2 regions of the Lysinibacillus sp. NPDC059133 genome follow, and region 2 is predicted to be linked to the other one. Evidence: riboswitches for the same ligand, from Rfam matches in the RefSeq annotation. Region 2 holds a riboswitch; the other holds the start of a gene.

Region 1 (5,555 bases), on a different contig from region 2:
ACTAGCCCCACAATCAACAGAGCTTATAGATGTTCTCAAAATGAATGGTGTAGAAGTAGAAAGTGTTTTATTTGACGGAACAAATACTGACCTAGGTCATGAGTATCAATTTGATTTTACTACTACACACGCTGAACAAACACTAGGGAAAACGATTGCCTTCTTGAAAAAACATAGTGGGAAATAGACCAATAAACATAGTATTTCTATCCCCGAATAAAAGTTCACTTACCAATTATTTCTTATTTTTAATAATTTGAATCAATATCCTAACCTAAAACCGATTTCCATATAGGTAATCGGTTTTTTCTTTTTAGAAAATAACTTTTCCTTAAAACCTTATTTTTTAAATCATCTACTGAACTTTCCCTTAAAATTTTTTAAAAGACCCTTTTATTTATAATTCTCTTCATTTTTGCCAAACTAAATAAAATATGTATTGATATTTAAGGTGGAGAGAAATGAATAGGACAATTAAGGGCTTTTTTATATTAACCGTAACACTCCCTCTTCTATCTGGATGTTGGGATGAGATAGAACCCCAAAGAATGTACTATGTTAATGGGGTCGGGGTGGATTTTAAAGACAATCAATATGAAGTTTATCTACAATTAATTAACTTTAAAGACATAGCAAAATCTGAAACACCTTATGCTCGTGAAGCACCTGCAGAGATTGGATATGCTAAAGGGGAAACTATGGAAGAAGCTATTTATGAATTATATCGCTCCATTGATCAAGAAGTATTTTGGGGACATATGACCTATCTGATATTTACAGAAGAGGCTTTAAAACACGAGGAAGTTATTTCAGTTTTCGATACTTTTTCGCGATTTAGAGAAACAAGATATCAGATAAATGTTCACTTTACTCAAGACTCTCTAGAAGAAATTCTTTTGATAACACCTATTTTAAATAAACCATTAATTGATTCTAAATTAAGTCATCCATTAAACATCCGGAAATTAGAAGTATTTACAGAACCCGTTAGCTTAAGGAATCTTGTTATTGGTTTAAATGAACCTAGTCATGAAGTTAGTTTACCTTTGGTTTCGATTGATGAAAATTGGGAGACAACAAAAGAGCACCCTTCAAAAGAGACTACAATTAAGGGGATAGGAATACTTTCAAAAGATGGATTTAGGGGGGTAATTAAAGGTGATACCGCAAGAGGTGTTAACTGGATGCAGAATAAAAAGAATAGAGGAGACTTAACCTTTAAATTAGACAGTAATAAAAGTTTAACAGTAGATATTGAAAAAAAATATTTTGATGTTAAACCAATTATTAAAGGCAATCAAGTACAGTTTAAGGTTGATATTAAAGTCGATGTTATACTTAATGGTTTCAAAAGTAAGGCAACAGAAAATGAAATACGTAAGGAAGTTATTAAGAAAGTTAAAGAGGAAATAAAGGCAACCTACGAAGCAGGATTGAAGTTAGACGTTGATATTTATCGTTTATCCGAATACCTTTATCGAAACAACGTAAAAGCATGGAAAGCATTGGAGAATAACGGGAAAATCCCCTTGACTAAAGAATCAATTAAAAAAATAAATGTTCAAGTTGATAAAATAAAATCAGGTAGAAAAACATTTGAAACAACAATTAAAGAATAAATACAAAATGACCAGGCTCACAAAAAAATGTGATTACCTAGTCATTTGTATATAAGACTATCACTTATTTATAGTTGATAACCCTTTTTGGTTAAATTTTCGTACTTATCCAATACATCTGAGATAAACGTTCAACTGTTATGGTTAAAAAGTTGCTTATTTCTAATTTAATCCCATCTCCCGTTAGATAGGACAGACCCTCTTCCTCTTCATACGGATGATATGCCAAAATGTTTCCATCAACCTTTTGAATGGGGGAACTTTCGATCTTCCTCTTCTGGTGGTGTTGACCACAAAATATGCAATTCAATGTCCGAATTTTCATCCTGTAAGTTTCTTGAAATCGATCCTGCCAGGATTATAGCTTCAATTTTCGGGTTTTGCAAATAGACTTCTGCCATATCTTTTGGGGGCAGGTTTTAGTATGGTTTTGGAGACAGTCGGAATAGGATTAATAGGTTTCATTAAAGACGTAATTTAGTTTGAACATTGACTTTTTAGTATATTCTTTCAATTAATACCTTTGGTGTACCCAACGCCTACAAAGGAATCTTTTTAAAAAGACATTTAACAATAACTTTGAAATCACAAGATTATTTTGATGGAAAATCCCTCTATTTACGTTTTGCATCTTACACCGAAAGCTGTTGACATTGCCACTTGACGTATAAATTACATTTATTGATTTTTCAGTTAACACTTTCTTTTTATTCTTTACTTGTTCAAAATTCATGAAATTTTTTTGTGAGTTACTTTTTAAATGTCCTTTATGTAAAAAGACAATAAAGTTATTTAAAAACCTAAAAAACATGTATAACCCCGTTCTAATTTTAGGACGGGGTTAAAATATAGTAGTTTAATTTTCAATATAAGATACTTCACTAATAACAATAAAGTCGTTTTAAATCTAAGGTTTATTCAAAAATAGTGCTTGATTGTTGAAAATCAAGCGCTATTCTATTTAAGGTTCTTGAAGCTAGGCAGTCCTTTTTGAGTTATAGTCACCCATTTGCTTAACAAATCTTGATAAAGCTTAAAGAATACCACCAGGAGAGCAGTGAATTTTCTACATCAATTTTGAAATAAACATTGTTGCAATGCCAAAGTAAATAAGTAAGGATAGTATATCATTTAGTGTTGTAATTAATGGACCCGAGGCCACTGCCGGATCGATGTTGAATTTATATAATATTAGTGGGATAATGGTCCCGGCTAAAGTCCCAATAATTAGAGTCACAACTAATGAACTACCAACAACTAAACCTAAAATCGGATTTCCCTGCCAAATATAGGCTATAATCGAGATTAATATTCCACAGGTAATGCCAATAATCAATCCAACTTTAAGTTCCCTAATAATAAGTTTAAAAACTACTCTTTTATTTGTATCTGTAGTGATTAGACCTCTTACAACAACAGCTAACGATTGAGTGCCTGTATTTCCAGTCATCCCAGCAATCATCGGCATAAAGAAGGCAAGTGCAACAACTTTGGATAATGTTTCCTCAAAACCACTAATAATGGTCCCTGAAACTAATCCGATAAATAAAAGTAAAATAAGCCAGGGAAGTCGGCGATATGCAGCCACGAGTGCCTTCGTGTCAAAATCAATGGCTTTACCAGATGCCGAAAGTTTTTCAATATCTTCATTTGCTTCCTTGATCACAACGTCAATAATATCGTCAACTGTTACAATTCCTACTAATTCATTATTTTTTTCTACAACAGGAATTGATAAAAAATCATAACGTTCTATTGCACGAGCAACTTCTTCCTGATCCGTTTCAGCAGAAACGGAGATTACTCTGCTATACATAATATCCTGAATTTTTTCAAATTCATTACTTATGATTAAATCCCGATAGGATACAACACCTACTAATTTTTTATCATTATCAATTACATATAAATAGTTAATCGTTTCTGAGAACTCTGCAAAAATTTTGAGTTTATCAATTGATTCTCGAATAGTAAAGTGTTGAGGAATCCACACAAAACGGTTTGTCATTATTCGTCCTGCAGTTTCAGGGGGGTAGTTCATGATATTTTGAACAATTTTTGATTCTTCTTGTTTCATACCTGAAAGAAGTTCTTCAATTTTATCAGGAGATAGGTTTTCTAATAATGAAGCTAAATCATCATTATCCATTAAATTCATTACCTGTCCTGATTTTTCAATCCCTAATTTATTAAGAACTTTTAATTGGAGTACCTTTTCAAGCTCTTGAATGAGTTCAGCGATTTGTACAGAAGTAAGAAACAATAAGAAACGTGTATGATGTTTTTCTGGTAACCCCTCAAAAATCCGTGCAATATCATAAGGTTGGAGTTCCTTTAATATTGCTTGAAATTCTTTCTGTTTCCCTTCTTTTAATGACTTGAAAATTTGAAGAGTTATTTGGTTTTCTGTCATGTTTTTAATCATTTTAACCACTCCTTAATTGAGAAACAAAAACAAAATTCCTCTCAACGATAAAGCAATAGTTAAGAAAGATAATTTAAAATTCCTCATAAATATTCTTTGTATTTAGTTCATTTTTATAACATTTCGAGTTTGGTTCTGAATAGTCATCCATTTTCCTCACCTCACAGAAAAATAAAACACCTTCATAACGAATGAAGGTGTTTACACGGTACTATAAACCTACATTGATTGCACTACAAATAAATGTAGCAAATGTGCTCCTCCATTCGTAGAGCTTTAGCACTGTGTGGCATAGGACAAAGCCAGCTACATTAAAAACCACCTTATGTCGATGGTTTCTGTTGACCCATTGGCGTCTTTCGACATTTTTGGGCAGTAGCATATCTCCTACACAGGAGCCTCACCTAACGAGGATGTTTTGTTTGAAATTTCACTCTATAAGAATATCTTTGAAAAGTCAATGTTTTTATAAATGATTTAATATTTTTACACATTAGTATCTCTGTCTTAAGTAGCTATTGAATTGGATTCATTTTTTTATGACTTTGTCTCCTATTTAAATATATACCGTCTGCTAAACACGAAAAGATTCTGTATATCACAGGATTTTTTTAGCTATCAGATGTTAGAATTGCTGATTTCTGTAACTCTGATTAAATGAAAAATAAATCAATAAGTTCCTTTGTTGGCTTACATTACACAAAAGGAACTCTTAAATCACTTACTTATTCAAACTCTTTAGAAAGTTTCAAATGAATTAAAGTGAAAATTTCTTTTTGTACTTTATTCAGATCATGTGACAAAGGAATTGTATTAACGCAAATTAAAGGAGCGGATATATCTTTTAACCCTGAAATATTCGTGATAATTAAGTCATAATTTTTGGAAACCTCTCTGAAAGTACTTAGATTTAATTCCTCAATTATAAATGGCTTAATTAAATGTCCAAATTGATATACCATTATATTTTGTATGAACTCAGTGTGTTCTATGTCTGCATCACAAAATATTCCTACATGAAGTATCGGAACTTTACTTTTTAATGCACTCAATAAGTGTCCCCAATTTATAATCAATATGTATAACGTTTCCGTAAAAAAATTCGAAGTCCATTTAAATTCCTTATGAAATTGAAATTTCGTTAGCTCCTCTTTTAAAAACAATACAAAGTATGAAAATTCATGAGAAAAACGTTCTGAAAATAAACGTCTTTTATCATTTAAAATAAAACTTCGACCATAATTCATGGTTTGCAAATTATATAATTCCAAAATTATCTTTTCTTTTTCTTTATTTTGAATGGGTATATTTAATTTGGTTGCGAGACAATGCAAAAAAGAGTCGATTTTAGGGACAATTATCCATGCTTTATTTATTTTTTGTTGAATCATTCTTTCTAATGTTTCGTAGTTGAAGGCATATTGATTATTAAGTAAAGCAGAAAAGAGCTGTTGAACAGTTTCTTTGTTAAATTCAAGATTAAAAGTGTCTTTAAACCATTCACAAAACAA
Region 2 (5,555 bases):
AGCTTTCGTAATACTTTACTCTAATCAATTATGCCTCGGCATAATCTCGTAGCTCACATATTACCAAAAAGATTCCAGTAAACTTTGCTCCGTAACGAAAGTAGAGAGACAAAAAGCAATTGCCCCTCTCCACTCTATGTATTTTCATCGATTTTTGTATTGATCCTATTTAGATTTTTTGTTCAGCAGTTTTAAATAAAAAAACTTACGTATTCTGAAAAGGGCTTAACAACTGTTACAGAGGCTATTGATTATCGTAAATTACAAATTTATAAATTTTAAATTCGAAAAATCTCTACCCCACAATTTGATTAAGTAAAAATTGTAAGCATAAAAATATGGCTCATCAAATAGAGGATTTACAAGACCCTGGAGCGAGCCAGTAGGCGAGGGAAGGGTAAAGAGGAATTACGTCTCTGTGATACGCATTCGTAGCCAATATCATTTTGCCCCAAGTGGCTAATCGGACCCCCAGACGGAACAGAAATCCTCCCATGTTATGATGATGCACCGAAAATACACTATTTCCCTGATACCATTTTTTAAGGTTTTTTCTTTTGAACAGTTGTTGACAACCAAAATTATTCGGAGTACAATTCACTTGAAAACTATATGTCCTCGTTAGGTGAGGCTCCTATGCAAACATAGGCCACTGCCCAGAAATATCGAAAGATACCCATGGGTAGAACAGGAATTGCCGAATTAAGGCTTTTCTTAAGGTGGCTAAGAAATGATGTCATTTCTTTACGGTGTATAGTGCTAAAACTCGATTAAGGGGAAACGAACGTACTTTTTTTGTTTTTTTGTGCGCTTTTCACCCCCTCTAAATCGTTAGAGGGGGTTTTATTTTATTTGACTATAAAAGGGGGAACATGTGATGGATAGTTATTCGATATGGCATTTCATATTTTTAAATAATTCGAATATGGCAAAAGGCAGCGTTTTTGCGTTCAGTCCGCATATGTCCCTTACTTCAAAAACCCAATTATGAATTTTTTCGCAAATTGGCGTTTACCAAGATAGGTTTATTTGATGTGTACGTCGAACAAGATACATTCTAAGCAAGAAGCTCCCTTTTTTACGGGAGCTTTTTTATATTATTTTTATTTTAGTGGCATTCTATAAAAAGAACTGAAGAGGTGATTGACGATGATAATGACAGTAGAAATGATAATCAAGTTAAGCCTAGCTTTACTATTCGGATTATTGATTGGGATTGATAGACAGATTAAACAAAAACAACTTGGCATGAGACCTAGTATGGTCATCTGTATTGCCAGCTGTTTATTAACCATTGTCTCCATAGAAGCATTCGGAAAATTTGGAGGTGCCAACCATCCGAATATGGATCCGATGAGACTTGCTGCGCAGATTGTAAGTGGAGTTGGTTTCATTGGTGCTGGTGTTATTTTACGAAGAAGTAACGAGGTGATTTCTGGTCTTACTTCCGCTGCGCTAATCTGGTCAGCTTCTGCCCTTGGAATTTCTATCGGGGCGGGGTTTTATATAGAGGCAACATGTGCTGTCATCCTTTTGATAGTGGCAGTCAACATTGTGCCCTTTTTTATTAAAACATTAGGTTTATCAACACTTAACCGACAGGATATTTCATTAAAGATTATCGTGGAATCGAATTATCGTATGACAGAATTAATTAAAATGATTAAGCATAGAGGGCAAAATGGATCTTCCAAAAAATACGAGTATAAAATTCGGCATTTCAAGCTCAAAGATATTGATAACGATCACCAATTAATTGACTTAATTCTTTCGGTACCAGAAGACCAATATACGACGGAGATTTATTATTATGTCAAAAAGATTGATCACGTCCTGAGTGTCGAAATTGAGAATTTGTAATAGAAAGGAGCGTCAATAATGATTAGACTACATCAATATAAATATAAAGAAGAGTACACATACTACATGTTGCAATCTTTAAAGTCTGGAAAAAAAGATTCTTTTCGAAAGGATTTTCTAGATTTACACCCTATGGATCAAGCAACATTTTTTATAGAACTTAGTGAGGAAAGACGCTTCACAATTTATTCATTTTTAACTCCTTGTGAATTTGGAGAAATTTTTAGCGAGTTAGAACCATCTTTACAGAAAAAGTGTATTTTGGAGCTTGACCGTCCATTTGCAGTGGAGATGTTAAATGAATTACCTTCAGATGACGCTACCGATTTTTTGGGGCTACTATCATATAAAGAAGCTGATTATTATTTAGCGCAAATGGAAAAAGATGAAGCCGATGATATTAAGCAATTACTTCAATACAAAAAAGGGTCAGTGGGAGCCTTGATGACAACAGACGTAGTAATAGTTGCAAAAGATGATTTAGTAATTGATGTGTTTGAACGTCTAAAGCATAGCGAAGTAGATGCAGAAACTTTTTATTACTTATACGTTACAGATTCCAATAAACAATTGCTTGGTGTCATATCATTACGAGAGCTTATCATTTCCCCATCAGAGAGTCGAATGGGTGAAATTATGAACTCTGGAATCATTTCAGTGACTGCCAACACAGACCAATCTGAGGTCTTCCAAATCATACGCAAATATGGTCTTTTAGCAGTCCCTGTTGTAACAGAGAACTTTCAACTCCTTGGAATCGTTACTTTTGATGATGTGCTGACTAATCTATAAAGCTATTGATATTGTATATTTTTCACAGCAACTCATATCAAAGAGAAGTAACTGTTTAAATTAGTTTTAAACAGTTACTTCCTCGAAACTAATTATTATTTTTTAAAAAGCTTTCTACTCTATTCACTAATTCTTCCCTATTGTAAGAATTATAAAGCGCGCTAGCTAAACGGACTGGGTCCCCAAAGAAAAAGCGCTCATACAGTGTTTGTCTTGTACCGAAGCTACTCATCGTTAAATCCCAAGCTAGGCGGAATTTTTTGACGCGCTCCTCTCCACCATCTTGAAAAGATTGTAAATAGTGTTCAAGATCGCCGTCATCCGCAGTAAATGCTTTTTCACTTGGAATGGACATTAGTCCACTTGCGCCAAGTAGCTGGATAATTTCTGTAAAGGTCGGATACACTTTAGGGAAAACCTGAATAGCTACTTGTACTGTTGGAAGGTCAGGTCTTATAAAACCAAAAGCATCTTTTTTTGCTTCTATTTCAGACTTTAACAGTAAGGCTTTCATCGTTTCTAATGTCACGATGATATCAACTACCTTTTGCTGTACATGTTGGTATTCGCCGATATTTATCGTATTTATAATTGACTGTACAACACCTAAGACAAATTCAGTTTTGGCAATTTGTCGTGTAAGAACTTGGTGTAAACCATGTGTTTGAAAACCACTTACGTTCAAAAAGTTATTGGCAACTTCCACATTCTCATAATAAAAGACGCGTTCCCACGGTACTACAACATTATCAAATACAACGATTGCATCCATTTCCTCGTAACGACTACTTAATGGATAATCAAAAGCCGATTCTCCTCCGACAAATGATTGCCTACATAAAAACTTTAAACCTTTTGTATTACTTGGTATTGAGAAAGAATAGCCTTTTCCTTCATCAAAACCATTTGTTGATATAACAAGGAGTTCATCTGTAATTCCTCCCTGTGTCGCTAGTAATCTCGCACCTTTAATGACTAACCCCTCGCTCGTTTTATCGACAATCTTAGCTGCAATTGTAACCTCTTCATCTTCAAAATAAAATTTTTGACGGTTTACTTGTGGCTCGATAAATGTATGTGTCATAGTCAAATCATTCTCTCGAGCATACTCATAAAATTTTAACAAATGCTGAGGGAAACAATTTGGCTTATCTTTCAAATATTCTGCAACCGATGCTAGAGCCATTAATGTCGTATTCATGTAATCCGGGCTTCTCCCCATAAGGCCATTATTGGATAATGCCCACTCACGTATTGCATTACGTCTTTTCACGAGATCTTCGACTGTCACCGCTTGAAGGAAAGACATACCTACACGGTTATTACTCGTTGGTGAAACATATGTCATCTTTTCAACCAATGCCTCTTCATTTTGTAAATCAAAAAGCCTTGCCTGACTCTGCATTACTCCCTTAAATGCTGGATGCTCCGACACCTTCCCTGTGACAACTTTCCCATCAATTGAAATATATGTTTGTAAAGCGTCAATACGGTCGATATATTGCTTTCCTGTAATTACTGGCATGCAGTCACCCCTAAACGTTACAAATGTTTTTTATACTTATTTAGTATATGACATTCCCTAAAATAGGTTCCGCTTCAGCAAGCTGTATTATAGCAACCCCTCATAATTCACAAACTGTACTACTTTATAAATACAGTTAAAAACTGCCTTCATTGCACGATTTTTCAGTTATTTTAGAGAAAAACGGTTTCAATCAGCACTTTTTTAACAAGTTCATTTTTGCGACACATTCACAAAAAAGTCTCCTTCGACTAGTACAGAATTTCTAGATTTTTTATTTATGCAGGTGTAAGATAGCTTCGAAACTAAAAACGAAAACATCTTTTTTATTAAAGGAGAATATATATGAATAAACAAATCATCTCGTACGTGGCGCAAATGGAAGCTGCTTTAATGAGCAAAATGGAGGACCATAATGAAGAAAATCTTTTATTTTCTATTGCTTCAGATATGATCGCCAAAGAAAAAGATCAATTTAAAAATGTGTGCCAAGCATATGAAGTAGTTAAACATCACTTAGTTGGCATTCACTAATCAAAAAGGTCGCACAACAAAACCCGATCAATTCGAATTGATCGGGTTTTGTATTTTACTGTGCATATGGTAGGACCATTTGGTCGAATGTTGTTATTGATTACTTTTTCTGCCCCTCATACTATCCTCTTTTACTTATCTAAGTAATCATATGGCGAGATACCGTCCATTCCAATCAATGGATGGATATATGATTCCGTTTCTACCGTTAGCTTGAAATCAATGGCTTGTTTTTCATTTTGTAAATCTTCGTTTAATGGAATCGTTTCTAATTCTACAATTTCCTCTGCATTATCCATTGGATTGAGCCTTGCACGTAGAGACGTGAAGCGCTGTAAATCATCCGTACGCTGTAAACCATCAGCTAGCACATCAGGCTCACCACATAAAATTAAGAAATTTTTTGCACGCGTAATACCTGTATATAACAAATTACGACGCAACATTTTAGAATAGCCTCGTACGACCGGCATAATAACCGTTTGGAACTCAGAGCCTTGCGATTTATGAATAGAACAACAGTAGGCAAGTGTCAATTGATTGAGGTCAGTACGTTGATAAGTTACTTCAATACCGTCGAATGATACAACAAGCAAATCTTGTTTCTCAATTGTTTCCTTTGCCTTAATAATACTGATTACCTCACCCATATCACCATTAAAAACATTACTTTCTGGTTGATTGACAAGTTGTAAGACTTTATCCTTTATACGATATGTGACATCCCCAAAGACGAGCTCTTTTCTAGTACCAGTATCGTTTGGATTAATAAGCTCCTGGATCATTTTATTTAAATTGTCTATTCCTGCTGGACCTTTGTACATTGGTGCTAGCACTTGGATAT

Evidence for each region. A riboswitch is a leader RNA that binds a small molecule or an ion and turns the genes downstream of it on or off. The one in region 2 is predicted to bind magnesium.
Region 1: it holds a riboswitch for magnesium, as region 2 does, so the genes downstream of both, mgtE (magnesium transporter) here and ACFXN8_RS20835 (MgtC/SapB family protein) in region 2, are expected to answer to the same signal.

What each region holds. Positions count from the first base shown of each region.
Region 1 covers NZ_JBHZDH010000024.1:40,798-46,352, reverse strand. Annotated here, with positions in the region: gene ACFXN8_RS14135 (alpha/beta hydrolase) at 1-187, shown strand, start outside; gene ACFXN8_RS14130 (Ger(x)C family spore germination protein) at 462-1,619, shown strand; partial or broken gene ACFXN8_RS14125 (nucleotidyltransferase domain-containing protein) at 1,718-2,020, opposite strand; gene mgtE (magnesium transporter) at 2,686-4,044, opposite strand; M-box (ykoK) riboswitch at 4,298-4,463, opposite strand; gene ACFXN8_RS14115 (AcpB/EbpR/MafR family transcriptional regulator) at 4,770-5,555, opposite strand, start outside.
Region 2 covers NZ_JBHZDH010000051.1:4,101-9,655, reverse strand. Annotated here, with positions in the region: M-box (ykoK) riboswitch at 611-784, shown strand; gene ACFXN8_RS20835 (MgtC/SapB family protein) at 1,156-1,860, shown strand; gene ACFXN8_RS20830 (magnesium transporter) at 1,879-2,652, shown strand; gene hpaB (4-hydroxyphenylacetate 3-monooxygenase, oxygenase component) at 2,741-4,177, opposite strand; gene ACFXN8_RS20820 (hypothetical protein) at 4,523-4,711, shown strand; gene recD2 (SF1B family DNA helicase RecD2) at 4,843-5,555, opposite strand, start outside.